DNA from 3 places in the Saccharibacillus brassicae genome. Region 3 is predicted to be linked to each of the others. Evidence: riboswitches for the same ligand, from Rfam matches in the RefSeq annotation. Region 3 holds a riboswitch; each other region holds the start of a gene.

Region 1 (7,887 bases), 690 kb from region 3:
GCTCCGCCGGATCGCTGTGCTTGTCCCGGAACTGGACAATGTCGGCGCCGCCGATGATCGCCTGCTCCATGACGTCCGCAAGTTCGCGTCCCGGATGAAAGTTCTCGCCGGTAATCGCATATAATCTGAAGTCCCGCAAAAGATTCGCCTCCCTGTTTTTTCACATTCGATTTCGATTTCGATTCCGTTCTATGCCCCTGTCTTGCGCCTGCGTCTGCCCTGCTGGGCAACCCGGCCTAATCCCCGACATACCGGTCGTAAATCGTGCGCGCCCGAACGGGATCGTCCGTCCCCTGCACAAGCACCCGCCCGTCCGCGAACAGCACGATCCGCTCGCCGCCCGGCAGCTCGGCCCGGATCAGGTACGGATTCGCTTTGAGGCTGCGCGCCGCCGGCGCAAGGCGCCGCTGCCACGATTCCAGCTCGAACGGCGCGTGTCCCGCGATCTGGATCGAATCGCGGCCGCACAGCGACAGCGTCGTCTCCGCTTCGCGGGCGAGCGCCGGATATTCCCGCAGCCCGCAGCAGGGACAGTCCGGCCGCGCGCGCACCGAACCGAGTTCGTGCTGGCGATTGTTCCAGACGTCGATGGACAGCAGCGTGCCGCGCCGCGCTTCGCGGTCGCCCACGAGATATTTGAGCGCTTCGGCCGCCTGGTAGGAAGCGACGATATCGACGATCGGCGCGATCACGCCGACCGTGTCGCACGTCTCGCCGCCGGAATCGGCGGTCGGGATGAAGCAGCGCAGGCACGGCGTCTCGCCCGGCACGAAGATCGCGCTCATCCCTCTCGACCCGACCGCGCCGCCGTACACGAACGGAATACCGTGCGCGTAGCAGGCGTCGTTGAGCAGGAACCGCGTCCGGAAATTGTCCGTTCCGTCCAGTACCAGGTCGACGCCGTCCAGCAGCTGCGCGATATTGCCGGGCGTCACGTCGGCAAACACCGCTTCGATCTCCACGGACGAGTTGATCCGCTTCAGCTTGCTCTCTGCCGCCACCACTTTGGGCAGCGACCGCTCCGCGTCTTCTTCGTCGTACAGCATCTGCCGCTGCAAGTTGCTGCGCTCCACGTAATCGCGGTCCGCCATGCGCACCTTGCCGACGCCGGCGCGGACCATATGGTTCGCCAGCACCGTGCCGAGCGCGCCCATGCCGACAATGCACACGGCGCGTTCCGACAGCTTGCGCTGTCCTTCGGCGCCGATCGGCGCGAACAGCTTCTGCCGGGAGTACCGTTCGTCGTCCGCCCCGCCGCCTGCTTGCGCAGCGGCGTTCCGGGTTATTTCCGTTGTTTTCGATAGGTCGTCGTTCATGATCGTCCTCCCCGCTTTGTGCGTGAACAAACAAAAAAGCCATTCGGAGAATACACGAATGGCTTGAACAATTCGAATGAGGTTCTCTACGCCAGCATTACCTGGATCAGATTAACGGTCCGGGGCACAAGGCTCCCATCTCAGCCGGACTTCATCCAGCACCCGCATTCATATTCGGTTTGAATTCAGCATAACGAATCGTTCGACGCTTGGCAACGGGGAGATCGGCCGGCGATTCGACTTTTTTTGCGCCAAGCGTACGCGATACCTGTTTAGGAGAAGCCGTTATGAGTTTATAACAGAACATACTTAGTAGAAATCCGTCTTTTTCCGACATTATCTACGTTTATTCGCTCTCTTTTTCATACTCCTATTCCTATTTTACGCAAATATTTTAATAAATGGTTTTTTCTTTGTCCCGAAACGTTTATTTATTTGGAGGTGCGCTTTGCTTAAGACGAGTTATATCGACGTGATGGACGTTTTGTCCGAAAAATTGTACGCCTCGGCCGCCCAAATCGTGGATACGGCCTGCAAGATCATTCCCGCGAACACGTTTTGCATCGCGTTGAGCGACGAATACGAGACCAAAGTGCTCAATACGATCAACCGGAGCGCCGTCATTTTACAGGAAGGACTCGTGATCGACCACACCGATTCCTACTGCCATCTGGTGACCGAACACGGCCCCGAGCCGCTCGTGATCGACGACAACCGGAACCACCCGCTGACCCGGAATATGGACGTGACCCCTTTTATCGGCGGCTGCTCGTTCATGGGCGTCACGATCAAGGACGGCGACGGCCGCGTGTTCGGCTCGTTGTGCGCGTTCGACGACAACTTTTACGCGTATCAACCGCAGGACGTCGAGCTGCTGCAATCGCTGGCCGCTTTTTTCGAAAATATGCTAACCCTCGACCATACGTACCAGAAATGGCGCGAAGCCGAGCAGGAACGGAAAAAGACGCTCGAAGAAAAAGCGAATCTGCTCGCCATTCTCAGCCACGAGATCCGCACCCCGATGAACGCGATTCTGAACATGGGCGAGATGCTCGAATCGACGCATCTGTCGGAGACGCAGCGGCAGTATTTGCGGCTGATCCATTCCAGCGGCAGTTCCCTCATGACGATCCTCAATCAGATCCTGGATTATTCCAAGCTCGATTCCGGCAAAATGGAAGTCGTGTACGAACCGTTCTCGCTCAGGGGCTGCCTGGTCGAAGTGCTGCAGCTGTTCCGCTCGGAAGCCGCCCGCAAAAACGTCAAGCTGAACGAGGTCATTCCGATGCATATGCCGGATCTCTGGATCGGGGACGAGAACAAAATCCGGCAGATCCTGATCAACCTGCTGTCCAACGCGCTGAAGTTCACGGAAGAAGGCGAGATCCGGATCGAAGCTTACGTCTCCGCCGAATCCGGAACAGGCCGGGAGACGAGTCTAGCGGTGCTGCCGCTGTCGTCCGCCTCGGGCGCCGCGCTCGAAGACGACCGCGAGGCCAACGTGCATCTGACGTTCACCGTCACCGATACCGGCAGCGGCATCTCGGAAGACAAGCAGCCGCTGCTGTTCCAGGCGTTCACGCAGCTGCATACGGCCAACTACGTCAACCGCTACGGCGGCACCGGGCTCGGCCTGTCGATCTGCAAGCAGCTCGTCGACCTGATGAACGGCGAGCTGCGGCTGAAGCATTCGTCGGCGACAGGCAGCTGCTTCTCGTTCAGCCTGCCGGTCGAGCTGCCCGAATCGGCCTGGGGCCGGTAAGCGGGCGGTAAGCCGACTGGCCGGCGAACCATCGGAGCATCGGGCTGTCTGGTGAAATCCAAGCGGCCCGGGCCGGTCGTTCCGCTTCCTGCGCTTTTCGTATAATTCCGTATAAGCATGCATGTTCAAGTCCGGAACTTTAAACCTGCGTGCCGCGAACGTCCGTACTCCAAGTACGGACGTTTTTGGTATGCCCTGCCTGCTAACGTCCGTACTTCAGTAGGGGCGTTTTCGTATGCTCTCCCTTCCAAATGTCCGATCTTGGTGCGACGGGCATTTTTGGCGTGCCTGGTCTGCGAATGTTCGAAAATTGCGGCTCGATCCGTTCTTTTCCGCGTCCAATGTCAGGTTTTGCTATGAAAATACGTACGTATTTCCGGCTGAGCGCTCAAATTTGCGATTGACAGCGCTCCCTGTATACCGATATATTTAGTGATGTTGATAATCATTATCAGAATCATATTTCTCATTTTATTGCATTTTTATTCACCGCGTAGACTTTTGCTCCACCCAATAAGCTTTCCACACAGAGAGGGGTTCATCATGAACAGAAAAAGAAAATATTCGCTCCTGACCGCCATGATCTCGATTCTGCTGGTTCTGGCGCTCGTCGGCTGCGGCGCGCAGCCGGCCGCTACGACTCCCGATTCGGCGACGACCGAAACGGCTCCGGCCGCGGACACGACGACAGCTGCCGAAGAAGAACCGGCTGCCGCCGACGCTTCGGCCATGGAATACCCGGTTACGATCAAGGGCGCGCTGGGCGATGCCGTGATCGAGAGCAAGCCTGAACGGATCGTCACGATCCAATGGGGCAACCAGGACGTAGCGCTCGCTTTGGGCGTCGTACCGGACGGTTTCTCCGCCGCCAACTTCGGCGTACAGGACGACAGCGGACTGCTGCCGTGGACGAAGGAAAAGCTGGACGAGCTCGGCGCAGCCGACCCGAACGTGTTCCAGGACACGGACGGCCTCGACTTCGAAGCGATCTCCGATACCAAGCCGGACGTGATCCTCGCCGCTTATTCCGGCATCACGCAGGAAGATTACGACACGCTGAGCGAGATCGCTCCGGTCGTCGCTTACCCGACGTCCCCGTGGACGACCAAATGGCGCGAGCAGGTTCAACTGATCGCCCAGGGCATGGGCATGCCGGCCGAAGGCGAGAAGCTGATCGCCGACACCGAAACGCTCATTAACGAGAAATTCGCCGCCTACCCGCAGCTCAAGGACAAAAAAATCGCCTGGGTCAACTTCTCCTCCGACGATCTGTCCAAGCTGCACATCTACACGCCGGTCGATACGCGCGTCTCGTTCCTCGAAGAGATGGGCCTGACTTACCCGGAGAGCATCACTTCGCTGATTACCGATCCGGACAGCTACTCGCTTGAATTGAGCGCGGAGAACGCCCAGGCGCTGAACGACGTCGACCTGATCGTCGGCTACGGCGACGACCAGCTGCTCGAAGCGCTGCAGGCCGATCCGCTGCTCGGCAAAATCCCGGCCATCGAACGCGGTTCCGTCGCTTTCATCACGGCGGATACGCCGCTCGTCGCGGCCGGAACGCCGACGCCGCTGTCGATCGCGTACACGATCGACGATTACATGAAGCTGCTCGGCGCTGCCGCCGACAAGGTTAAATAAACAAGATGAACCCGATTACGGTCTCGAGCGATCACCGTCCGAGTCCGCACATCCCGAAGCATTTCCTTACGGTACTGATCGTGAGCCTGATCCTGCTGGGAGCGAGTATTCTCGCCTCCCTCGCATTCGGCTCGCGGGCAGTGCCGTTTCACGATTTGATCGACGGTTTGTTTCGTCCGGAGAACGACTCCTACGAAGCGAACATCGTTCGAAAACGGATCTCCCGGACCGTGTTCAGCCTGTTCTGCGGCGCGGCGCTCGGCGTATCCGGCTCGCTGATGCAGGCCGTGACGCGCAATCCGATCGCCGATCCGAGCATACTGGGCGTGAATACGGGAGCTTCTCTGTTCGTGGTGTGCGGCATGGCTTTCCTGAATATGACGACGGCCAGCCAATACATCTGGCTGGCAATGGCCGGCGCCGCGCTTACGGCGGTATTCGTGTTCGGCGTCGGTTCCCTGGGGCGCGGCGGAGCCACGCCTATCAAGCTGATTCTGGCCGGAGCGGCCACGAGCGCGGCTCTCTCCTCGCTCGTCACGGCCATCCTGATCCCGCGTTCCCACGTCATGGACCAGTTCCGCTTCTGGCAGGTCGGCAGCGTCGGGTCGGGCACGTGGAGCAGTATCGGAACGTTCCTCCCGTTCCTGCTCGTCGGCCTGCTGATCGGCTTCCTCACTTCGCCGGCGCTTAACGCGCTGGCGCTCGGCGACGAGACCGCCAAAGGCCTCGGCGTCAAGACCGGCACGCTGCGGCTGATCGCGGCGCTCGCCGGCGTGATCCTGTGCGGCGCGACGACCGCGCTGGCCGGGCCCATCGGCTTCATCGGCCTGCTGGCGACCCATGTGGTCCGCCTCATGGTCGGACCGGACCTGCGCTTCGTCATTCCGCTGTCGGCCGTCGCGGGCGCGATCATCCTGACGGTATCCGACGTCTTCGGCCGGCTGATCGGCAGTCCGGGCGAACTTGAAGTCGGCGTCGTGACCGCCTTCGTCGGCGCTCCGATTCTGATCATTCTGGCGATGAGAGCGAAGGTGCGTTCCTTATGACCCTGACTTCCAAACTCGCGGTGCCGGCGGCGTCCGTCGAATTCATCCGCGCGGGCCGGCGGCAGCGGGCGCGCCGCTGGATGCTCGTGACCGGCATCCTCACGCTGATCGCCGTCTCGCTGTGCGCCGCCATGCTGATGCTCGGCAATACGATCTATCCGCTCGACCAGGTCGTTCGCGCCCTGTCCGGCGAGAAGATCAAAGGCGTCTCGTTCGCCGTCGGCACGCTTCGCCTGCCGCGCATGCTGGCCGGCTTGTTCGCCGGCTTCGCGTTCGGCATCGCCGGCTACACGTTCCAGACGCTGCTGCGCAATCCGCTCGCCAATCCGAACGTGATCGGCGTTACGTCCGGCGCAAGCGCGGCCGCCGTCTTCTGCCTGACCGTGCTTCAGGCAAGCGGCGCGGTCACGTCCGCCGCGGCTGTAGGCGGCGGACTTGTCACCGTGATCGTCATCTACATCTTGGCCCGCGGCAAGATCTTCTCGATCGGGCGGCTGATCCTGATCGGCATCGGCATTCAGGCCATGCTCGACTCGGTCATCTCGTACCTGCTGCTGATCAGTTCGGAAAAAGACGTCCCGGCGGCGATCCGCTGGCTGTCGGGCAGCCTGAACGGTTCCAAGATGAGCGAACTGCCGCCGCTCGTCCTCATCGTGCTGATCTGCACGCCGATCCTGATGGTGCTGGGCAAGCATCTGCACGTGCTGGAACTCGGCGAACAGACCGCCTCTTCGCTCGGCGTCAGCACGGACAAGACGCGCATCGCGCTGATCGTCTGCGCAGTGTTCGTCGTCTCGATCGCGACCGCGACGACGGGACCGATCGCTTTCGTCTCGTTTCTGGCCGGACCGATCGCCAAACGGCTCGTCGGCAGCGGCTTCCACGGTCTGATCCCGGCGGGGCTCGTCGGCATCAATCTCGTGCTGGCCGCCGATCTGATCGGGCAGTTCGCTTTCGTCTACCGCTTCCCCGTGGGCGTCGTCACCGGCCTGCTCGGAGCGCCGTACCTGATCTTCCTGTTAATCCGCATGAATCAGAAAGGGGAATTGTGATGAAGCCGAACCATATTTTCCGGGCCGAGCAGGTCGTCGCGGGCTACGAGCACAAGACGGTCATCAACGGCGTGGACCTGACGATTCCGGGCAGCCGGATCAGCGTCATCATCGGCTCGAACGGCTGCGGCAAATCGACGCTGCTCAAAGCGCTCGCCCGGCTGATCAAGCCGACTTCGGGCAGCATTACGCTCGACGGCAAGCCGATCGCCAAATATCCGTCCAAGCAGCTGGCCCGGATCATCGGGCTGCTGCCGCAGTCCCCGATCGTGCCGGAAGGCATCTCCGTCGCCGATCTCGTCGGCCGGGGACGCTTCCCGCACCAGTCGCTGCTCGGCGGCTGGTCCAAGCAGGACTACGCCGCTGTCGCCGAAGCGATGGAGCTGATGGACATTACGGAGTTCGCCAACCACAATATCGACGAATTGTCGGGCGGCCAGCGTCAGCGCGTCTGGATCGCCATGGCCATGGCGCAGCAGACCGACATCCTGTTCCTCGACGAACCGACGACGTTTCTCGATATCACGTACCAGGTCGAGATTCTCGACCTGCTGACCGACCTCAACCGCAAGCACGGCACGACCATCGTCATGGTGCTGCACGACATCAATCTGTCGGCGCGCTACGCCGACCATATCTTCGCGCTTCAGGAAGGACGGCTGGTCGCCGAAGGCACGCCGTCCGAAGTGATCACGAGCGAGCGGATCAAGGACGTGTTCGGGCTGGACTGCGAAGTGATCGACGACCCCGTCTCCGGCAGCCCGATGGTCGTGCCCAAAGGGCGGCATCATATGGAGACGAGAGCGGCTTTGTAAGTCTGCCGGTCGCTTCGGTCTCGTACGCTGCTGCGTTTCTGCCCGTACTGTCCCGGCGGCGCCGTTTACGACGCAACGAAAAACCCCCGATCGCGCACCGGCGCGGATCGGGGGTTTTTCGTTGCGATTTTCCGGAATAATAGATCAATTCTTCTTCCCAAGCCCGTCCATAAAAGCGTCAAAGTCGGTCGCAATCTCCTGGGAAAGCGTATGGTGCAAATAATGGTCGCCTTCCATCGGAATCAATTTGCC
Region 2 (7,887 bases), 1.6 Mb from region 3:
ACGGCCCCAGATGATGTACAGCGCTTCGGGATGGGTAAGCACGACGCGGCTCATCGCTTCGATGACGTATTCGATGCCTTTGCCGGGACTGAGGAAGCCGAACGTGGACAGGATCTGGCGTCCTTCGTGCCCGTAACGGACTTTCAGCTGCTCGCGGCTCTCTGTCTGCACAGTCGGGACGCCGTGATGGTGCATCTCGATTTTGGTCGGCGAGATGTCGTACACGTCGGTCAAATCGGCGATTTTGTTGCGCGCCATCGTGACGACCTTGAAGCTGAGCGCGGCCAGTTCCTGCATGATCCGGCGCTGCTCCGAAGACGGGGCGGCCAGCACGGTATGAAAAATGACGATGAACGGAACGTGCAGCGCCGCGGCGAAATCGAGAATATGGCTGCCGTTGTCGCCGCCGTAGATGCCGAATTCGTGCTGGATGACGACGACGTCCGCGTCGCTCCGGTTGAGGTCATCCGCGGCCCGTAAATAATCGTCAAGCCGGTTCTGCGCGATTTTGCCGATCACTTCGCTGCGGTACGCATACGCTCTTTCGTCTTCTACCGCTATAATGGACGGGGGAGCGAAGTCGCCCAGCAGGGCCAACTGGCTCATCATATCCTGGGAAAAAACGGCCAATCCGCACTCGCGCGGCGAACTGGTTCCAACGAAAACGGCTTTGATTCCGGGCGTGGCAGGTTGGAGATTTGGATTTATCATGATAAATCCTCCTTTTCATATTTTTACATAAAACAGAACGAAAAAAAGAAATAAAGAGAGCTTTATTTCTATCAGGGGTGCATGAAAAGGAAAGGGTAAACAGAGTGATCCAGAAGAGGAGTCCGTTCGTAAGGGGAATAGATCAACGCTATCACTTGGTCGATATTATGTAAAGCAAGCAAACGTATAATGTAATGAAAATTGACAAACGGGGAGCGGTCCAAGTGAAGGAGCAGCGCCGAAACATGGATACGAAAAATAAAACGGCGATCGTGACAGGCACGTCGAGCGGGTTCGGCCTGCATATCTGTATCGGGCTGGCATCGGAGGGGGTGCGCGTAGCGGCCTGCATGCGGCGGCCGGAAGCGGCGGAGCGGCTGCTGGCCGCGGCGCGGGAAGCCGACCGCGCGGCAGGGGCGGAAGTCGCAGCGGGCAGGGACGCAGAACCTGGAGCCGAAGCCGGCGCCGTCCGGAATCGGAGCGGAGACGCCGGGAAGACGATCGAACCGCGCGGCCTGATTCCGCTCGGAACCGGGCCGGTGTCGGGCCTGATCTTCCCGGTGGCGCTTGACGTATGTGACGACGCACGCGTGACCGAAGCGGTGGCGGACATTGGCGCAGCGTTCGGGCGGATCGATATTCTCGTCAACAACGCGGGACTCGCGATGGGCGGATTCATCGGCGAAGTGCCGATGCACGGCTGGAGGGAACAGTTCGCGGTCAACGTGTTCGGCCTGATCGCCATGACCGGCGCGGTCGTCCCGTACATGCGCGAGGCCGGAAGCGGCTGCATCATCCAGATGAGCAGCGTCAGCGGCGCGATCGGCCTGCCCGGCTACGCGCCGTACGTCTCGTCAAAGTTCGCGATCGAAGGCTTCAGCGAATCGCTCGCGCTTGAGACGGCTCCGCACGGTATCCGCACTTACGTGCTCGAACCGGCGTCGTACAAGACGGAGATCTGGGACAAAGGCTTCGCCGGCATTCACCGGGCGGAGCATTCGCCGAACGAGGCGGCGCTGCAGCGGATGCTCGATATGTCGCGTGCCAGCGCGCAGAGCGGCGGCGATCCGCGCGACGTGGCGAAGCTCGCGGTGGACCTGGCGCTCGGACGGCGGGGCCGCGGCCGTTTTCGCTATGTGCTGCCGCGCGGGGCGGCCGCGCTCGTCTGGTTCAAAAAGCGGCTGCCGGACCGGCTGGTGCAGGCCGTTATGCTGCGGATTTTGCGGCGCGGCATGAAGTAAGAGACCTACCTAAGCGGCGCATGCGGAAATTCGCTGTTGCGCTGCCGCGCCAAAAGGTGTAGGGTGAAAAGCAACTGCATAACGATACGGGGGTCCGGGCGAGCCGGACTGAGATTGAAGCCGTTTGACCGCTTCTGACCGTTAATCTGATCTGGATCATGCCAGCGTAGAGAATTCGTATCCGTCCGTGAAATCGGCGGCTTTCTGCGCATTTTTATGCCGGAAAGCCGCTTTTTTGCGCTTCCGGCAGCGAAAATGCCGGGCGAACCCTCGTCGTTACCGCAGCAAACGACTATGAGCGGGGAGAATGGGACAATGGGTATCAAAAGTGAAAAGGCGCCTTCGCGGCGCAAAGGATTGACGCTGACCGACGTATTGGTCACGGTCGTCGTATCGCTCGTGCTGGGCGTCGTCTACCATCTGTGGGCATCGGTATCGAGCATCGCGGGGCTGCTGTTCGTCCAGTCGGACGAGCTGGTCTACGGCATGTGGTTCGCCGCTTCGACGCTTGCGTTTCTGTTGATCCGCAAGCCCGGCGTCGCTCTGATCGCCGAGATCGCGGCGGCGCATCTGGAGATCGCTTTCGGCAGCGCCTACGGCATCCAACTGCTGCTCTACAGCGTCGTGCAGGGGCTGGGCGCCGAATTGGTCTTCGCGGCGTTCCGTTACCGCAGCACCAGCGCTTTCGTCGCGGGCCTTGCCGGTATCGCGGCGGCCGCCGGCTCGCTGCTGGCGGACATTTATTACGGGTACGTCACGGAATACGCGACGTGGCTGCTTATTCTGAAATATTCGCTGCGGACGATCAGCGGCTTCGTCATCGCCGGGTACCTGATGTACGGCTTGGCGAAGCTGCTCGAAAAAGCCGGCGTTACCCAGTCGCTGCGGCCGGTGGAGAGGAAAGAATACGATGCGCTGGACAGCTGAACAGCCGGAGCCCAAGGTCGAATACGCCGCCGAAGCGGAGAAGCTGCGGCTGAAATTTCCCGGCACGCCGGACTTGCTGTTTCGCGATTTGTCGCTCCGAATCCGCCGCGGCGAAAAAGTGCTGCTGCTCGGCCCGAGCGGCTGCGGCAAATCGACGCTGCTGCAGGTGCTCGGCGGCATCATCCCGCGGATCACGGAAGTGCCGCTCAAGGCGGAGCGGCTGAGCGTGCCGGATTCGGCGGGCATCGTGTTCCAGGACCCCGACACGCAGTTCTGTATGCCTTACGTCGACGAAGAATTGGCTTTCGTGCTGGAGAATCTGGAAGTGCCCGCGCCGCGGATGCGGCCGCTGATCGAACAGGCGCTGCGCGAAGTCGGGCTGGACCTGCCCGACCCGCACGTCGCGATCGGCTCGCTGTCGCAGGGCATGAAGCAGCGCCTCGCGCTTGCGTCGGTGCTGCTGCTCGCACCGGACACGCTGCTGCTCGACGAGCCGTCCGCGCTGCTGGACCCGGAAGGGCGGCGCACGATCTGGGACGCCGTTCGCCGCGTCGCCGGAGGCCGGACAGTTATCATCGTCGAGCACCGGCTCGAAGAAGTGCTGGACTGGGTCGACCGGGTCGTCCTGTTCCGGGGCGACGGCACGATACTGGCCGACGGTCCGGCGGCCCTGATCTTCGGCCGCTACCGCGCGGAGATGCGCGAATACGGCATCTGGCATCCGGAAGCCTGGCACGAGGCTTACGGGGCCGGGGCGGCTCCGGCGTCCCGGCTGGCCGGCGAGCGAGGCGAGCGGCGCGCTGTCGGCGGCGCGGCGGCATCGGGCGAAGCGGCGCTCCGCGTCGCTGCGCCCGAGCGCGTCGATCAGGCGGCTGTCGCGGCTTCGGCCGGCTATGCCGTTGACGCGCAAGCCCCCGGCGTTCCGGCCGCCGCTGCCGGGCCGCGCGCATCGGCGGCTCCGGGCGAAGCCGCCGACGCGGCCCGGCCGCTGCTTCAGCTGCGCGATTTCCGCGTGCTGCGCGGCGGCAAGGCCGTCTGCGCGGCGGAATCGGCCGCCGTCCGGCCCGGCGACCTGATCGCGCTGACCGGCCCGAACGGCGCCGGCAAAAGCTCGCTGCTGCTCGGGCTGATGGGCCTGCTGCCGCATGAAGGCTCGTGCGAATACGCGGGGGAACGCCCCCCGGGCCGCCGGGCGCTGCGGGAGACGGCGGCGCGGCACGCCGCCTTCGTGTTCCAGAACCCCGAGTTCCAGTTCGTGACGAACCGGGTGCTGGACGAAGTGTCGTTCACGCTGCGCAGCGAAGCGGCGGAGAGCGGCGCGGCCCGCGGCAGCTGGCGCGCCCGCTGGTTCGGGCGCAGCCGACCGGACGGCGAAGCGGAAGCCGGCATTCTGCGCCGGGCTTCCGACTGCCTAGACGTTTTCGGGCTTGGCGATTATGCCGAGCGCCATCCGTACCTGCTGTCGCTCGGCCAGAAGCGCCGGCTCAGCGTCGCTTCGGCTATCGTGTCGGACAAGCCGCTGCTGCTGCTCGACGAGCCGACGTTCGGCCAGGACGCACGCAACGCGTTCGCGATTCTGGATCTGTGCGAGCGGCTGCGCGCTTCCGGCCATGCCGTGCTGATGATTACGCACGAGATGGAAATCGCCGAGCGGCTGGCCACGCAAATCTGGCGGATCGAAGACGGCCGGCTGGCCTCGATCGAACAGACGGGCCGCTCCCGCGCCGACGGGCTGCGGCTGTCGAAGGAGGTACGTCCGTGAACGGATTTTTCGAACCGGCCCGCACGACGTGGCTGCACCGGGCCAACCCGGCGCTCAAGCTGCCGCTGTTCCTGCTGCTGTTCGCTTTGACGGTGCTGACGCACCGGATCGACGCTTCGTTTTATCTGGCCGTCGTATTTCTGCTGCTGCTGTTCGCCGCTTCCGGTTATCCGGCCTGGAAAACGGCGCTGCTCGCTTCGGGCTTCGCGCTGGCGTTCGCTTCCGCTTCGCTGTCGATGATCCTGTTCGGCAAAGGCACCGAGATCTGGTGGTCGCTTGGTCCGATCTCGATCTCGCAGGAAAGCTTCTATCGCGGCCTGCATCTGGGCTTCCGCTCGATCGCGTTCGGCTGCCAGGGGCTGCTGTTCGTGCTGACGACCCGCTCGACCGACCTGTTCTACGCGCTGATGCAGCGCCTGAAGCTCAGCCCCAAATACGCCTACAGCTTCATGGCGTCGCTTCGCCTCATGCCGATGGCGCTGGAGGAGCTGCGCATCCGGCGCGACGCCCTTGCCGTGCGCGGCACCGGAGGCGCCGGACGGGGCTTCGCGCCCGCGGCGCTGCTGCGCCTGCCGGAGCTGTACGCGCTGCCGCTGCTGGCGCAGAGCATCCGGCGCGCCCAGCGTACCGCCGTCGCGATGGAAGTGAAGCGCTTCGATGCCGAGCGCCGCAGAACCTACTATTATCCGTCGCCGGTTACGCGCAGCGATGCGGCCGTATTCCTGCTGCTCGCCGGAGCGGCTGCCGCCGCGCTGCTGCTGGCGCAGCTGGTGCCGGTGTTCGGGCTCGGCGACATGCGGACGAGTCCGTGAACGGGCTGCGTTCCGGGCTGCCGCAAAACCCTGCTGCTCCGAATGGAGCGGCAGGGTTTTTGTTCGGGCCAGGCCTGCGCGCGTTACTGTCTTTTTGCATACTATCGATCTTTTCGCATTCTCCATATCTATATGCACGTCCATACGCACACCCCCCGCACCCCGCACGTTCCCCGCCCCCGCGCAGCGAATCCTCATACCGCTATTTCCCGATTTTCCGCCTTTTTTGCAAACGAACGAATCCTCGTGTTCTTATTCGCTCCCATTCCGTCGATTCAGGCCGATTTCGGACAAATAACGCTGCTGCGATTCGTTAGTATGCAGTAAAAGCGTTTTTATCGCCGAATAGCGTGACCCGGGTTCGTTAGGTGAGGCGAAAGCCGCGAATTTTTCCGAATGTCCCCCACCGTCTGCGGCAGCCTGACCAGAACGCGGGCCAGTCCTTCTTTTTCCCCGAATCCGCACAAAATCCGTCCTGCCCAAGCAGAGGTTTCGCTCTTTTTCCCACAGGCTTCGATCGACGTCCGTTTGAGCGGCTTCACCCGCGGCTTTCCGTTCCGGATATTCATTTAATACTTTCAATTTTTCAAGTATATGGTATCATCAGGACGGAAGGACGACGCATTTGCGCAAGCTGCGTTCGTTCAATCGTTTGCACAAAATTCCGTTTGCGCTTCGTGCGTTTTATTGCGAAATTTCCCGGCAAATGGAGATTCCAAATGGCTCGCTCGGGTTAAACATGTTATATGTGGTTTTATACTGTCTCGCTGATTTGCATTCCCGTTCTGCTATCCTGGCAAGTCGCAACCGCCCGTTCGGGCACTTACACATCTGCGGAGAATGCTCCGCCACGCGCACAGTCGTATATATTGCCGAGGAGGTTCGTCTGAATGAAGAAAAAAGAAATGATCGCCATGCTGCTGGCCGGCGGACAAGGCAAGAGATTGAAAGGCCTGACGAAGTCTTTGGCAAAGCCTGCCGTATACTTTGGAGGAACGTACCGCATCATCGACTTCCCGCTTAGCAACTGCACGAATTCCGGTATCGACACTGTAGGCGTGCTGACCCAATACGAACCGCTCGTGCTGCATTCTTACATAGGGGTCGGAAGCGACTGGGACATGGACCGCAAAAACGGGGGCGTGTTCGTCCTGCCTCCTCACGAACGCGAAGACGGAAGCAGCTGGTACCGGGGAACGGCCGATGCCATCTCGCGGAACCTGAAGTTTATCGACCAATACGACCCGGAGCATCTGCTGGTCCTGTCGGGCGATCACGTGTACAAGATGGATTACACGAAGCTGCTCGACTACCATAAGGAAAAAGGCGCGGACTGCACCATTTCCGTCATTAACGTGACTTTGGAAGAAGCGCCGAGCTTCGGCATGATCAATACCCACGAAGATTTGAAAATTTACGAATTCGACGAAAAACCGAAGCAGCCGAAAAGCACGTTGGCTTCGATGGGCGTCTACATTTTCAAATGGGACGTGCTGCGCAAATACCTGACAGAAGATATCGACAAGCCGGATTCCGAATCCGCGCACGACTTCGGCAAAGACATCGTACCGAAGATGCTGGCCGATGACCTGTCGCTGTACGCGTATCCGTTCCAGGGCTACTGGCGCGACGTGGGCACGATCCCGAGCCTGTGGGAAGCGAACATGGACCTGCTCAACGACGATCCGGAACTGAACCTGAACGATCCGGAATGGCGCATCTACACGCGGAACCCGAACGAGCCCGCGCAGTACATCGCCCCGAACGCCAAGCTCAAGAACTGCATGGTTAACGAAGGCTGCACCGTCTACGGCGAAGTCGATCGTTCCGTCCTGTTCTACGGCGTCGAAGTCGGCGAAGGCAGCGTCATCACGGAATCGGTCATCATGCCGGAAGTGAAGATCGGCAAGAACGTGCGTATTCACCGCGCGATCGTCGATCAGGGCAAAGTGATCCCGGACAATACCGTGATCGGCGCCGACCGCGAAGACGACAGCGAAATTTTACTTATAAACGGCGACTCGCCATATTGATCCGATAGGATCAGCCCGCGAGAACTAGTCGCCGTCAAACGGCGACTCGCCATATTGATCTGATAAAGATCAGCCGCGAGAGATTGTCGCCGTCAAACGGCGATTCACCCTACTGATCCGCTAGGATCATAGGTGGGGAATTCATCGCCGTAAACGGCGACTCGCCTTACTGATCCGATAGGATCAGCCTGCGATAACTAGTCGCCGTCAAACGGCGACTCGCCATACTGATCCGATAGGATCAGCCTGCGATAATTAGTCGCCGTCAAACGGCGATTCACCCTACTGATCCGTTAGGATCATAGGTGGGGCATTCATCGCCGTAAACGGCGACTCGCCATATTGATCCGATAGGATCAGCCCGCGAGAACTAGTCGCCGTACCGACTTACCGAACGCCAA
Region 3 (7,887 bases):
TAGACGGCGAACATGAAGTCCGACTTGTATGCCGCGTTCCGGGTGCGCATGTACTTCCAGCTCCCCGTGATCAATCTCCAGATGTCGTGCCGGTAAATGAACATGATCGCGATCAGCGATGCCGTATTCGTTAAAATTTCGAACGTCAGTCCCGTCTGATCCACGCCGAGCAGACGCTGCGCGACGATCACGTGACCGCTGGACGAGACGGGGATCGGTTCGGTCGCGCCCTGCACGATGCCCAGAATCAGGTATTTGAGCCACAGCCAGCTTTCTTCCATTTCTCTCCCACTTTCTTCTATGTATACTTGTGCCCGGTCGAAAAACCGAACGTCGGCTCCCGGCACATCTTCCCAATTTAACATGAAGCGGAGGGAATAGGAAAGCCACGCACGCACTCGCCGCCCCTGCCCGCTCGCTGCATCGCCGGCTTCCAAACCAAAAAGCAGGTCCGCCCACCGGGCAGGCCTGCTCTGTTTTTCGCAAAAGAAACGACCGATTAATTATCGCAATCCGTCAGCCGACGGCGATCGGTTCCGACGCCGGGCGGCCGAACAGATAACCCTGGGCCAGCGAAATGCCAAGGCTGCGGCAGAACTCGTATTCTTCGCGCCGCTCGATGCCTTCCGCCAGCACGACGCCGCCGAAGCTCGACGAAATGTTGACGATCTCTTCGATGCGGCGCTGCTTGTCCGGCGATTCGTCGCAGCGGTCGATCAAGCCCCGGTCGACTTTGACGAAATCGGGCTTCAGGTTGGCCAACACTTCCGGCGTCGAATAACCCGAACCGACGTCGTCCAGCGCCACCGACACGCCGCGCGAACGGTACACGTTGAAGATGCGCTGCAAATGCGGCATGTCGCTGATCCGTTCCGTCTCCACCACTTCGAACACGAAGTCCTGCGGGTCCTGCTGGTAGCGCTGAATAGCGGCAAACGTATGCTTCAGGCAGTAGTCCGGATTGTAGATCGAGGACGGCAGAAAATTAATAAAACGTTTTACGCCTTTGGGCAGCACTTCCGCGCTGCGACGGATCGCCGAGATTCGCGCCGCCCGGTCGAGAAACGAGTGCATCCCGGTACGCCGCGCCACGTCGAACAGTTCAAACGGATTGAACGACTCTCCCCCGGGAGCCGCGCGCAGCAGAAATTCGTAAGCGACGATCGCTTCCTGATCGTTGACGATCGGCTGCATGAAGCTTGTGAATTTCTCCTGCGTGATGATGCTGACCATGTCCATGTTTTGAAACCGCGCCGCGATCTGGGAGAACGGCAGCCATGGCAGCAGAACCGGCGAATCTTTTTCCCCGCAGATCTTCACCTGAAGCGGTTCCGTCCATTCGACCGGCAGGCTGTTCAGCCATTCCGCCATCTCCAGAAATTGTTCCTTGCTCGTATATGAAAAAAACAGAACGCCGCTCTCGTAGCCGTTTCGTCCCGATTTCCAGTTGCGATCTTCGACCAACTCATTCAGCATCTCCGTCACGGGACGCAAATACACGGTACCCCAATCTTCGATGGGCTTTACCGGCTGACAGCTGCTGCATATATGCTCCATACTTAAGGAACCCCCCAAAACTTATAATTGACGCAATATCCACTCCGACCAAAAAACCGGTTCCTTTAACCTAGACAGCAAGCGATTCAATCTTCACCTATTACCCAGTGCCCCTCTTTTAGAATCGGGTTCTTTCGACTTATTTTTTAGACCTTTTAGCTGATTATCAAAACAATTTCACACAATTCTCATACAAAAAAGCTCCGACCGGCGCCACTGGGCCGATTCGGAGCTTTTTATACAACAATTGACTTATGCGTTCAGAAGAGGTTTAGCCTTCCCAAACTTCCACTTCGTGTTTGCTTTTGGCGTATTCCGCACGCGAAGGCGTGATTTTGATCACGACGTAATTCGGATCTTCCGGTCCTTCGAGCCACTGCTCGAACGAATCGTGCCACAGCTTTTTGCGCAGCTCTTCGTCACGCGTAATTTCGGCCGTACCTTCGACCTGGACTTCGTCCTGCGTTCCGCCTTGTTCGAAGCCGAGCAGCAGCGCCACGTTTGGGTTCTTCTCCAATTCTTCGACTTTGTGCGTCTGGGAGCTGGTGACCAGATAGATGGTCATGCCTTCATTGAATACGGTCATGTAACGTACTTTCGGACGGCCGCCTTCGACCGTGGCGAAAGATCCGAAACGGTTACGTTCCAAAGTTTCCGTAATTTTTTGTTCCAATTGTTGTTGGTCCATGGTATAAAGCCTCCTAAGCAAGATGGGTGTATTCGAGCTACAGTGGTTCGTCTCTCTATTAGTAAGTACCCGAATAGACGAAAGTGAACCGGATGCTTACCGAATCGATTCGTTCGCTGGACAGCTTTTCTTTTAAAGGCTATAATGACTCCGAAGCAAACCCGACAAATTCATAACCCCCGGGGGGTGCCGGAAGCAAGGCCGGCTGAGAGTGTATCCCAAGCAGATACTGACCCTTATACCTGATCTGGGTAATGCCAGCGTAGGAACGTTTAAGCGTGTTTGCCCCATCTAGCTTCTCGATCGGGACCCGCAGCTTGCATCGACGTGACGCGTCCCGGAATCCGGGGCGCTTTTTTGGCGTTCCGGCGGGCATGAAGCAGCGGGCAATACGGTTGAAGGAGACAGAGAAATGAGAAGCACGCACAAGGGGATCGGCAAAAGAATAAAATGGACGGCTCCGCTCGCGGCGCTGCTGCTGGCGCTGACCGCCTGCTCGGGCGGTGCCGGCGGCGGAACGCCTGCGGCGACCGGTGACCCGAAAGCGGCGGATGGCGGCGAAGCGCAGACGCTGCGCGACGTAAGCGTCGTGCTGGACTGGACGCCGAATACGAACCACACCGGCCTGTATGCCGCGGTGGATCAAGGTTTTTACGAACAGGAAGGCTTGAAGGTCACGATCCTGCAGCCGGGTGCCGGCGGCGCGGACCAGATGGTCGCTTCGGGCGAAGTGCCGTTCGGCATCAGCTACCAGGAAAGCATCACGCAGGCGCGCGTCCAGGGCGTTCCGCTCGTCTCGCTCGCCGCGGTCATCCAGCATAATACGTCCGGCTTCGCGGCTCCGACCGACCGGAACATCAAATCGCCCAAAGACTTCGAAGGCAAACGGTACGGCGGCTGGGGTTCCCCGGTCGAAGCGGCGGTCATGAAATCGATCATGGACCAGGAAGGCGCGGACGTGTCCAAAGTGGAAAACATCAACATGGGCGACGCCGACTTCTTCACCGCGGTCAAACGCGATATCGACTTCGCCTGGATCTTCTACGCCTGGACAGGCATCGAAGCGAAGCTGCGCGGCGAACCGATCGACATGCTGTACGTCAAGGATTATTCCGACAGTCTCGACTACTACACGCCGGTCATCGCGACGAACGAGAAGCAGATCGCGGACGACCCGGAACTGGTCAAAGCGTTCATGAAAGCGACGAGCGAAGGCTACGAATACGCGATCGACCATCCGGCCGAAGCGGCGGATATCCTGATCCAGGCCGTGCCGGACCTTGATCCCGAACTGGTCAAAGCGAGCCAGGAATGGCTCAGCCCGAAATACCGCGACGACGCGGACCAATGGGGCATGCAGAAGCCGGAAGTATGGGACAACTACGGCAAGTGGATGAGTTCGCAGAACCTGCTCGAAGGCGAATTCGATTCCACGAAGGCGTTCACCAACGACTATCTGCCGACAGCGAAATAGAAGCACTCCGGGTCGGGTCCGATTCGGACAAGATTCGGATAGAATCCAGATAAAATTCAGCCCAGAGAGGAAGATGGTTTATGGCAGCGACCCTGCTTAGCATTCAGGTTATCCCGAAGACGCCGAACGGCGAAGACTCCATCCCCTACGTGGACAAAGCGATCGAAGTGATCCAGCGCTCCGGCGTCAAATACGAGGTACACGCGCTGGAGACGACCATGGAAGGCGAACTGCCGGAACTGCTCGAGATCGTGCGGCAGATGCATGAAGCGCTGACCGAAGCCGGCGCGCCGAGTGTCATCTCCCAGATCAAAATCGCGCATTATCCGAGTCCGGACGGGATCAGCATCGAACGTCTGACCGCCAAATACCGTCCATGAGCCTGCGCTTGACGCTCGGCCGATGGTTCCGCTCCGCGTGGCCGCCCTTCGTGGCGGTCCTCTTGTTTTTGTTCGTGTGGGAGATGGCGGTCCGCTTCTTCGCGATCGAAGCGTGGATTCTGCCGTCTCCTTCGCTGATCGCCGGCGAAGCTTCGCGCAGCGCGGACTCGCTCTGGATGCACACGCTGTCCACGCTGCGGCTGACGCTGATCGGATTCGCGATCGGCTCGACGGTCGGCCTGCTGGTCGCCTGCCTGCTGCATCTGGTGCCCCTGCTCAAATCGGCGCTCTATCCGCTGCTGATCCTGAGCCAGAACGTGCCGACGATCGCGCTTGCGCCGCTGCTCATGATCTGGTTCGGCTTCGGCCTGCTGCCGAAAATTATCGTCATTACGCTCGTGTGCTTTTTCCCCGTCGCCGTCTCGGCGATGGACGGATTCGCGCAGACCGACCGGACGATGCTGAACTACATGCGCATGATCGGGGCGAAACGGGTGCAAATTTTCCGTAAACTGGAGTTCCCCCACGCCCTGCCCTCCCTGTTCTCGGGACTGCGCATCGCCGCGACGTACAGCGTCATGGGCGCCGTTATCGCGGAATGGATCGGCGCGCAAAAAGGAATCGGCTATTACATGATTTTGCAAAAATCGGCGTTTCGCACCGACCGCATCTTCGCCGCCATCGTGATCATCGTCGCGCTCAGCCTGCTGCTGTTCCTGCTGGTCACGCTGATCGAGCGGCTCGTCGTGCGCGGCGGACGCCGAAGCGGGAACGCGGAAGGAGGCGAAGCGGAATGAGCGGGATGAGCGGAATCGAAGAGAACGGCCTGCCGGTTAAAAGAGTCGGAGACGACGGTAGGCTCGGGAGCGGTGCGCGTCGCGAGGTAGAGCATGGCGAGAGCGATTCGCGGCGCGGGGTAGAGAACGGCGGGAGCGGTGCCGGAGCGGATGCGGGCCGCCGGCTTGAATCCGGCGGCAGGAACGCTGACGGAGAACACGCGCAGCTGCGAGCCGCTTCCGGAGGCGGGCACGATTCGCCGGTCAAGCTGGCGCTGTCCGGCGTAAGCAAATCGTTCGGCAGCCGACGCAAGCCGCTGCCCGTCATCGGCGGCGTCTCGCTCGAAGTGCGCGAGGGCGAGTTCGTCAGCCTGATCGGACCGTCCGGTTCCGGCAAAAGCACGCTGTTCCACCTCATCGGCGGACTGCTTCGGCCGGACGCCGGCGAGATCGCGCTGGACGGCCGGGTCATTACCGGCGAGCGCGGCCATATCGCCTACATGCCGCAGCAGCCGGCGCTGCTTCCCTGGCGCACGATCGAAAGCAACGTGATCCTCGACCGCGAGATCAACGGCGCCTCGCGCCGGGAGACGCTCGAAGAAGCCCGCCGCTGGATGGCGCGCGCCGGTCTCGCCGGCTTCGAGCAGGCGTATCCGCACATGCTGTCGGGCGGCATGCAGCAGCGCGCGGCCTTTGTGCGCGCGCTGCTCAGTCCGCACGAACTTATGTGCCTCGACGAGCCGTTCAGCGCGCTCGACGCTTTTACCCGCAGCGAGATGCAAGCGTGGCTGCTCGATATTTGGGAAGAGACGCGGCGCTCCGTGCTGTTCGTCACGCACCATATCGAGGAAGCGCTGCTGCTGTCGGACACGATCTATGTGCTGTCCGGCCGCCCTTCCGCCGTGCTTCGGCGGATCGAAGTCCCGTTCCCGCGCCCGCGCCGCGAAGAGATCGCGGAAACGCCGGAATTTCTGGCGCTGCGCCGCGAACTGACCGGACTGATGAAGGAAGAGCAGCGCAAAAGCCGCGACGCGGCTGCGAGAGGGTAAGACGGCCTCGCAGCCGCAGCCGCAGTCGCAGTCGCAGTCGCAGTCGCAGTCGCAGTCGCAGTCGCAGTCGCAGTCGCAGTCGCAGTCGCAGTCGCAGTCGCAGTCGCAGTCGCAGTCGCAGTCGCAGTCGCAGTCGCAGTCGCAGTCGCAGTCGCAGTCGCAGTCGCAGTCGCAGTCGCAGTCGCAGTCGCAGCGTAGGCTGAGGGAATGTTGACCTTTCGTCAACATTTTCACCCGGAAATCCGATTTTTTAGCGAAAAGTGATCAAAATGACAACAAATCCGAGCTTTAAGTACGTTTTGGGCCGATTTTCGCGGAAAATGTGAGCATAATGAACACTTTTTCGCAAAATCGGCTTGTTTCGGTATAAAATGTTGTCATTTTGCACACATTTTAGTTTGGGTTTGGGTTTGGGTTTGGGTTTTAAAGGGTCCGGACGGCCCGTCCTTTTTCGCCCTGCCCTTTGCGCCCCGCCGCTTTTTTTCATATAAAAAAACGACAGGAGGTTCGTCCGCCATGAGCGCCAAATTGGCCGATTCGCATATTCATCTGGAGCAGTACGATCCGCAGCAGGCGGCGCGCATGCTGAGCGAGTTCCAGGACGAAGGTGGAGCGTTTGTCGTTGCCGTCTCGATGAACCTGGAATCCGCGCGCCGGACCGAGGCGCTGGCGATACAATATCCGGACGTCGTGCGCCCGGCTTACGGCTTCCATCCCGAGCAGCCGCTGCCGACTCCCGAGGAAGAAGAAGCGCTATTCGCCTGGATGGAAGCCCGGGCTGCGACAAGTGAGGGGATAGGCGAACGGGCAGATGCGCAGGCAGAGGAAGAGGCTTCGCCGGCAGAGTCCACGCCCGAAACGGCGTCCGGCGTGCAGAAATCGGCAGCACCCTGTTTGCTTTCCGCGCCTTCAAATTCTGCCCAACCGCCGCGCATGACGGCGGTCGGCGAAGTCGGCCTGCCTTACTATAGCCGGCTCGAAGCGTCGGAACGCGGCGAAAGCCTCGACGAAGACGGATACGTCCGGCTGCTCGAACGCTTCGTCGCTTTTGCCGCCCGGCACGACCTGCCGATCGCTCTGCACGCCGTGTACGAAGATGCGGATACCGCGTGCGACCTGCTGGAGCGATACAGCGTCGAACGCGCGCATTTCCACTGGTTCAAAGGCTCCGAGCACACCGTCCGGCGCATGATCGCGAGCGGCTACCGGATTTCTTTTACCCCGGACCTGCTCTATGAAAAAGAAATCCGCGACCTGGCCCGGCTCTACCCGGAAACGCTCGTCATGAGCGAAACCGACGGCCCGTGGCCGTTCGAAGGTCCTTTTTCCGGACGCGCTACCCATCCGTCCATGACCGCCGACGTCTGCCGCGAATGGGCGCAGCTCCGCGGACTCGACGAATCCGCTGCCCGCGCCATCCTGCTGGATAACGCCCGGCGTTTCTACGCGCTGCGTTAGACGGGTTAAGGAGCGAATAGCCGGACGCGGGAGGGTCGGCGGATGCGGGCGTTTACCGGTACGTGAGTCCGCGGATGCGGGCGTTTGCCGGTACGTGAGTCTGCGGGTGCGGGCGTTTGCCGGTACGTGAGTCCGCGGGTGCGGGCGTTTGCCGGTACGTGAGTCCGCGGATGCGGGCACTGACCGGTGCATACGTTTGCTAGTGCGTAGATTTGCTGGTAAATACGCCGCCCGTCTGCACACCCTCGCGCCTGTGTGTACATCCTCGCGCCCGTCTGCACATCCTCGCGCCTGTCCGTCCATCGCCTACCCGGCCGGCAGACCGCCCGTCTATCCGCCGCCCCGCCCAAACTCCAACGAACCCTTCTATCGCTATTTTCGATTTTCCGGCCTTTTTGCAAATCTAACGAATCGTCATATCGCTATTCGTCCGACTTCCCGGCCAAAACCGGCTTTTGGCCCGATTAGCGTGCTCACGATTCGTTACATTCGAAAACCACGCCAA

Evidence for each region. Region 3 has a riboswitch for thiamine pyrophosphate ahead of FFV09_RS12995 (ABC transporter substrate-binding protein). Riboswitches for the same ligand answer to the same signal wherever they lie in the genome.
Region 1: another riboswitch for thiamine pyrophosphate. It lies ahead of FFV09_RS10115 (ThiF family adenylyltransferase); the one in region 3 lies ahead of FFV09_RS12995 (ABC transporter substrate-binding protein).
Region 2: another riboswitch for thiamine pyrophosphate. It lies ahead of FFV09_RS06180 (ECF transporter S component); the one in region 3 lies ahead of FFV09_RS12995 (ABC transporter substrate-binding protein).

What each region holds. Positions count from the first base shown of each region.
Region 1 is NZ_CP041217.1:2,432,004-2,439,890, forward strand. Features, by position in the region: gene thiE (thiamine phosphate synthase) at 1-139, opposite strand, end outside; gene FFV09_RS10115 (ThiF family adenylyltransferase) at 237-1,316, opposite strand; TPP riboswitch at 1,382-1,492, opposite strand; gene FFV09_RS10120 (ATP-binding protein) at 1,765-3,078, shown strand; gene FFV09_RS10125 (iron-siderophore ABC transporter substrate-binding protein) at 3,622-4,722, shown strand; gene FFV09_RS10130 (FecCD family ABC transporter permease) at 4,728-5,768, shown strand; gene FFV09_RS10135 (FecCD family ABC transporter permease) at 5,765-6,820, shown strand; gene FFV09_RS10140 (ABC transporter ATP-binding protein) at 6,820-7,635, shown strand; gene FFV09_RS10145 (alpha/beta hydrolase) at 7,780-7,887, opposite strand, start outside.
Region 2 is NZ_CP041217.1:1,508,224-1,516,110, reverse strand. Features, by position in the region: gene FFV09_RS06190 (glycosyltransferase family 4 protein) at 1-711, opposite strand, end outside; gene FFV09_RS06185 (SDR family NAD(P)-dependent oxidoreductase) at 957-1,952, shown strand; TPP riboswitch at 2,029-2,143, shown strand; gene FFV09_RS06180 (ECF transporter S component) at 2,268-2,879, shown strand; gene FFV09_RS06175 (ATP-binding cassette domain-containing protein) at 2,863-4,641, shown strand; gene FFV09_RS06170 (energy-coupling factor transporter transmembrane component T family protein) at 4,638-5,453, shown strand; gene FFV09_RS06165 (glucose-1-phosphate adenylyltransferase) at 6,344-7,486, shown strand.
Region 3 is NZ_CP041217.1:3,123,209-3,131,095, reverse strand. Features, by position in the region: gene FFV09_RS13010 (undecaprenyl-diphosphate phosphatase) at 1-281, opposite strand, end outside; gene FFV09_RS13005 (EAL domain-containing protein) at 517-1,557, opposite strand; gene FFV09_RS13000 (pyridoxamine 5'-phosphate oxidase family protein) at 1,829-2,245, opposite strand; TPP riboswitch at 2,418-2,531, shown strand; gene FFV09_RS12995 (ABC transporter substrate-binding protein) at 2,658-3,719, shown strand; gene FFV09_RS12990 (thiamine-binding protein) at 3,800-4,099, shown strand; gene FFV09_RS12985 (ABC transporter permease) at 4,096-4,896, shown strand; gene FFV09_RS12980 (ABC transporter ATP-binding protein) at 4,893-5,924, shown strand; gene FFV09_RS12970 (TatD family hydrolase) at 6,441-7,382, shown strand.